2 linked regions of the Mesorhizobium onobrychidis genome follow. The protein of the gene in region 1 interacts with the protein of each later gene in a pairwise test. Links are inferred from orthologs where the notes say so. Each region holds a gene or a part of one and is shown on either strand. Other genes may lie near its edges.

Region 1 (3,090 bases):
TCGCCTTTGCTTCTTTCCCCAAATCTTCGCGGCGCGCTGTTCATGGTGGTGGCCATGATTGGTTTCACCCTCAACGACGCGATCACCAAAGTCTCGTCGGAATCCATGAACATGGCGCAGGTCATGCTGATCCGCGGTGCCTTCGCTTCGCTTTTCGTGGGCCTGCTTGCCTGGCAACGCGGTGCGCTTGCCCTGCCCGGCTCGATGCTGCAACCGATGGTTGCGGTGCGCGTCGCCGGCGAAGCCGGTGCTACCGTGTCGTTTCTCATCGCCCTTGCCCATCTGCCGATTGCCAATGTCTCGGCCGTGCTGCAGGCGCTGCCGCTGGCCGTGACGATGGGCGCAGCACTTGTGTTCAACGAAGGCGTCGGCTGGCGGCGCTGGCTGGCCATCGCCATCGGTTTTGCCGGCGTGCTGATCATCGTGCGACCAGGCTTCGAGGGGTTCAGCATCTATTCGCTGCTGGCGCTGGCCTGTGTCGCCTGTTGTGCGGTGCGTGACCTGGCCACCAAGCGGATACCGCAAGCCATTCCGACATTGCTGGTGTCGACCACCACGGCACTCGCCATGACAATGCTCGGCGCGGCGCTGCTTTTGCCAATGGGCGGGTGGACACCGATGACGGGTGAAAGCACGGCGTTCCTGGCATTGGCGGCAGTGCTCGTGGTCATCGGTTACCAGTTCATCATCATGGCGATGCGGGTGGGCGACATCTCGTTCATCGCGCCGTTCCGCTACACAGCCCTGCTCTGGTCGATCCTGCTTGGCCTGTTCATCTTCGGCGACGTCCCCGACCTGCCGATGATCCTCGGCGCCATCGTCATCGTCGGCTCCGGCCTCTACGCACTTTACCGCGAACGGATCGTCGGCCGGCGAAAGACAGCCGCCGAAAGCGCTGGACCTGATATGGCGCCGGACGGCATATAGGCCTGCCGTTCGCGGCGAGTGACCGCATGGACGATAGACGATGACTAAAGAGATTGCCGGCGTCATTCTGGCCGGTGGCCAGTCGCGGCGAATGGGCGGCGGCGACAAGGGCCTGCTTGCGCTTGGCGGCGGCAGCCTGCTGGACCATGTCGTTGCGCGCTTTGCTCCGCAGGTCGGTCCGCTGGTGCTCAGCGCCAATGGCGACCCGGCACGGTTTGCCGGGGTCGGGCTTCCGGTGTTTGCCGATACGGTGAAAGGTCATGCCGGACCGCTCGCCGGGATCCTGACCGGCCTCGAATGGGCTGCCGCGAATACGACTTGCGAGGCCCTTGTCACGGCTGCGGGCGATACACCGTTCCTGCCCGAAAATCTGGTTGAACGGCTGGCCGCGGCGGTCGACGAACGTCCCGGCGCGATCGCCGTCGCCTGTTCCGGCGGCAAACGGCATCCGACATTCGCGCTCTGGCCGCTGGGGCTCCACCAGGCTCTGCGGCGTTTTCTGGTCGATGAGGATATCAGGCGGGTTTCCGCTTTTATCGACCGGCATGACTTTTTCGATGTGGAATTCCCGATGTTGACCTCGGGAGGCCATCTGCACGACCCCTTCTTCAACATCAATACTTCAGACGACCTTGTTCGGGCCGAACGTCTGTTGCAGACCATGGAGCCATGATGAGACGCGTCTTCGGTATCACCGGTTGGAAGAATTCCGGCAAGACGACACTAACCGAAAAGCTGGTCGCCGAACTCGTTCGGCGTGGTTGGAAAGTCTCGACGGTGAAACACGCCCATCATGATTTCGACATCGACAAGCCGGGAGCGGACAGCTTTCGCCACCGACAGGCCGGAGCCACGGAAGTCGCCATCGTGTCGGACAGGCGCTGGGCCCTGATGCACGAATTGCGCGACGAGGACGAGCCGACGCTGGACGCGATCCTGTCGCGGCTCGGCACCTCCGACATCGTGCTGGTCGAAGGTTACAAGCGCGAGGCGCACAGCAAGATCGAGACGCGGCGTCTGGAGGCTAAGGACCTGGCACCGCTTTCGGCAAATGATCCGCATATCGTCGCCATCGCCGCCGACTTCGCCATAGCGGACGAAAGCCTGCCTGTCTTCGATCTCGACGACACGAAATCGATAGCCGACTTCATCGAGCGCGCGACAGGTTTGACGCGCTGAGGGTACTGCCGAAGGAGCATCGGCCGCCCCCTATTTCCTCGTTGGTATGCCTGCCGCAACGTCAGCATTGTCTGGGAATGCGAAACCCGCAAGCAACGGTTTTACAGTTGCTTTTTCTTGGGAAAGAATGGGAGTATCGCGCCAGCGGGCGGTCAAAAGAACCGCCCACAGAGCCGTTTGGAACGACGGCCGGGAACATACAGAGAGGACCATCATGCGTACTGCACTGCGTATTGCGCTCGCCGCATCGGCCGCGCTGCTGACATTGGGTGTTGCCCAGGCTCAGGAGAAAACTTTGAGGATCGGCACGGAGGGAGCCTATCCGCCGTTCAACAACCTGACCGCTGATGGCCAGCTCGTGGGCTTCGATATCGATATCGCCAAGGCGCTTTGCGGCGAGATGAAGGTGAAATGCACTTTCGTCGCGCAGGATTGGGACGGCATTATCCCGGCGCTTCAGGCCGGCAAGTTCGACGCCATCGTCGCCTCGATGTCGATCACGCCGGAGCGTGCCGAGAAGGTCGACTTCACCAACAAATACTACAACACGCCGCCGGCGATCGCCGCGCCCAAGGACAGCGACATCAAGGGCGTGACCAAGGAAGATCTCGCCGGCAAGACGATCGGCGTGCAGGCGTCCACCACCCACTTCAATTATTCAACCAAGGCTTATACCGACAGTACAATCAAGCCGTACCCGACCGCCCAGGAATATCAGCTCGATCTCGCCAATGGCCGCGTTGATGCGGTCAATGACGATATCACTGTTCTCGAAGGCTGGCTTGCCACGCCGGACGGCGCCTGCTGCAAGCTGATCGGTTCGATCACGCCCGACATCGAGATCCATGGTCCGGGCGCCGGCATCGCGGTACGCAAGGGCGAGACCGAACTGGTCAATCAATTCAATAAGGCGATCGACGCCATCCGCGCCAACGGAAAGTACAAGGAAATCAACGACAAGTACTTCAAGTACGACGTCTACGG
Region 2 (3,213 bases), 130 kb from region 1 along the record:
CAAAACCGCACGGCCAGCCTGTGCCTTTGCGGATTTGATCGTCATCGACGATGCCACAGCCTATTACAATCCCTGCCGCAATCCGCTGGTTCTCGTCGTCACAAAACGGCAGCTCGCTCGCATGGGCAGTGCCGCCGTCTTCTTCGATCCGCTATCGGCGACGACGCGCGCAGAAATCCATTTTGCCGTCAGACAGCCATATAGGCCTTGGCATGAGCAGCGGAGATTTTCGCGCGAGGCAAGGGGCCTGCCGCCATACCGCAGGGCCGAGAAACCCAAAAAGCCTGCCGTTCAGTAACGCCGGATCAGTCCAACGAGCTTGCCTTGCACCTTGACCCGGTCCGGCCCGAAGATGCGCGTCTCGTAGGCCGGATTGGCGGCTTCCAGTGCGATCGAGGCACCTTTGCGGCGGAACCGCTTCAGCGTCGCTTCCTCCTCGTCGACCAAGGCGACGATGATCTCGCCAGGCTGGGCGGTGTCGGCGTTGCGGATGATAACCGTGTCGCCGTCGAAAATGCCGGCCTCGATCATCGAATCACCCTTGACCTCCAGCGCGTAGTGCGTGCCGCCGGTGATCATGTCCGGTGGCACCGAGATCGAATGCGTCTGGTGCTGGATGGCGTCGATCGGCACACCGGCAGCAATGCGGCCCATCACCGGGATCGAGACGGTGGCAACGACGTCATCGTCGTTGCCGGCCGCAGGCATGCGTGAAGGCGCCGGCTTGATCTGTCGTCCGAGGCTGCCCTGCCCAAGGCTGCCCTGAATGACGCTTGGCGAGAATTTGCGCGCCGCATTGAGGCCGGGCGCGATCGAATCGGGCAGGCGCAGCACCTCCAGCGCGCGGGCGCGGTTGGGCAGGCGGCGAATGAAACCGCGCTCCTCCAGTGCCGTGATCAGCCGATGGATCCCCGACTTCGAGGCGAGGTCGAGCGCTTCCTTCATCTCGTCGAACGAGGGCGGAATGCCGCTTTCCTTCAGCCGCTCGTGGATGAACATCAGCAGTTCATGTTGTTTGCGTGTCAGCATCGCGACCCCCAACAGAATCAGAAAAACAAACCCAGAACAAACACTATCTGTTCCAGTTGTGTTCCGCAACCGTTTAAAGTTTAATGAATGTGTTGACGTTTTGTTCAGCGTAGCATCAGCACGCTGCACGCGGCGCCCGTCGCGGCTGGGGGAGCGAATGGCTCGCGCACGATCAGCCCGTTGGCGTCGGCCAGCATTTTGAGCATCGAGGAATCCTGGATGCCGAACGGGGTCGCCAGCAGCGTGCCGGCTTCTTCGCTCACCACGGCGCGTGCATAGTCCTGCCTGAGATCGTTGGCCGGCATGGCGGCGCCGAGCCGCGCCTGACGCATGTCCTGCCGGAAGGCGCGGCCGCCGAGCCGCGCAAGCAGCGGCTTCAGAAAGAGCTGCGTGCAGACCAGGCTCGCCACCGGATTGCCAGGCAGGCCGATGCAGCGGATGTCGCCCAGCCGCCCGAACATCAGCGGCTTGCCGGGCCGCATGGCGATTTTCCAGAAATCGAGCGTCATGCCTTCACCGGTCAGCACGTCATGGACCAGGTCATGGTCGCCGACCGAGGCGCCGCCCAGCGTGACGATGACGTCGGCGCCTGCGTCGACCGCTTGTTTCACCAGCGTGGCGATCGCCTCCTTGCGGTCGGGGGCGATGCCGAGATCGAGCGCGCTGGCGCCGACCGAGCGGGCCGCGGCGGCGACGCCATAGGCATTGGACGAGATGATCTGGTCGGGGCCAAGGTCGCTGCCCGGCGGCAGCAATTCATCGCCGGTGGCGATGATGGCGACCAGCGGCCGTTTCACCACGCTGACCTGCGGGTGGTTGGCCGACGCCGCCAGCGACAATGCCGCCGGATCAAGCGGGCGGCCTTTCTCCAGCAGGACGTCGCCCTTCGAGAAATCGAGCCCGAGGCGGCGGATGTTGCGGCCTTCAACCGTCGACGCGGTCACTTCGACGCTGCCGCCGCCGCGGTCGCGGACATTCTCCTGGATGACGATGGTGTCGGCGCCTGCAGGAAGCGGCGCGCCGGTGAAGATGCGCACGGCCTGCGCCGGGCCGACTGTTCCGGCAAAGCCGCGTCCGGCCGGCGCCATGCCGATCACCGAAAGTCTTGCGGGCACGGACGCGACGTCCTCGGCCCGCACGGCATAGCCGTCCATGGCGGACGCGTTGAACGGCGGCTGGGTGTGGAGCGCCAGAAGCGGCTCCGCCAGCACGCGGTCGGCGGCGTCCATCAGGGCGACGCATTCAGCGTGCAAGGGCGCAGCATCCTCAAGCAGGCGCTCGAGCGCCTCGGCGACCGGAAGCAGTGCCATTATTGGCCTGCCCCCTTGGCGTCCGCCTTGTAGTCGCCGGATTTGCCGCCGGTCTTTTCCACCAGCCTGATGCCCGAGATCACCATGGCGCGGTCGACCGCCTTGGCCATGTCATAGATGGTCAGGCAGGCGACCGAGACGGCGGTCAGCGCTTCCATCTCGACGCCGGTCTTACCTGTGACGCGGGCCAGCGCCGTGACCTTCAGGCCTGGCAGCGTCGCGTCCGGTTCGATGTCAACGGATACCTTGGTCAACAGCAGCGGATGGCAGAGCGGGATCAGCTCATGCGTCCTCTTGGCCGCCATGATGCCGGCGATGCGCGCCGTGCCCAGCACGTCGCCCTTCTTGGCATCGCCGTCGAGAATCATCTTCAGCGTTTCGGGCCGCATCGCGACAAGACCTTCGGCGATTGCCGTGCGCGTCGTCTCCGCCTTGTCGCCGACATCGACCATATTGGCTTCGCCTTTCGCGCCAAGATGGGTGAGGGCGGCCGTCATCGTCAGGTCACCTTAGAGCGACGTGCGTCTGTCTGGACGCGCAAAGTACGCTTTAACACTTTGAATCTATGCATCGTGCTCTCCGAAAATCGATTCCGATTTTCGGGCCGATGCAATGGCGGGCGCCTTGCCCGTCAAAAGCAGGCGCGTCGCAGTGGCCACATTCTGTTGCCGCATCAGGCTCTCGCCGACGAGGAACGTACCGATGTCGCTCCGTTCCAGCCTGCGGCAGTCTTCGTGCGAGAAAATACCGCTCTCGCTGACCAGCAGCCGGTCTGCCGGCATCATCGTCGCGAGCCGCTCCGAGGTCTCGATGCTGGTTTCGAACGTCCGGAGATTGCGGTTGTTGATGCCGATCAGCCGCGATGACAGTTTCA

Evidence for each region. The genes of interacting proteins can lie anywhere in the genome.
Region 2: the proteins of mobA (region 1) and IHQ72_RS20900 interact in binary tests that used the Escherichia coli proteins (3 or more experiments, as listed by UniProt). The link is inferred for Mesorhizobium onobrychidis from one-to-one orthologs.

What each region holds. Positions count from the first base shown.
Region 1 is NZ_CP062229.1:4,342,086-4,345,175, reverse strand. Bases 1-2,783 are described here. They hold mobA (molybdenum cofactor guanylyltransferase MobA), read left to right. Parts: upstream 1-967; coding sequence 968-1,600; downstream 1,601-2,783. Other genes in these bases: IHQ72_RS21535 (ABC transporter substrate-binding protein), read left to right, coding at 2,321-2,783; mobB (molybdopterin-guanine dinucleotide biosynthesis protein B), read left to right, coding at 1,597-2,106; IHQ72_RS21550 (DMT family transporter), read left to right, coding at 7-927. In the rest of the region: more of IHQ72_RS21535, read left to right, coding at 2,784-3,090. UniProt on the Escherichia coli protein: Transfers a GMP moiety from GTP to Mo-molybdopterin (Mo-MPT) cofactor (Moco or molybdenum cofactor) to form Mo-molybdopterin guanine dinucleotide (Mo-MGD) cofactor.
Region 2 is NZ_CP062229.1:4,210,422-4,213,634, forward strand. The notes cover bases 237-3,142. They hold IHQ72_RS20900 (molybdopterin molybdotransferase MoeA), read right to left. Parts: upstream 2,340-3,142; coding sequence 1,134-2,339; downstream 237-1,133. Other genes in these bases: IHQ72_RS20890 (ComEC/Rec2 family competence protein), read left to right, coding at 237-298; lexA (transcriptional repressor LexA), read right to left, coding at 292-1,029; moaC (cyclic pyranopterin monophosphate synthase MoaC), read right to left, coding at 2,339-2,836; trpC (indole-3-glycerol phosphate synthase TrpC), read right to left, coding at 2,903-3,142. In the rest of the region: more of IHQ72_RS20890, read left to right, coding at 1-236; more of trpC, read right to left, coding at 3,143-3,213. UniProt on the Escherichia coli protein: Catalyzes the insertion of molybdate into adenylated molybdopterin with the concomitant release of AMP.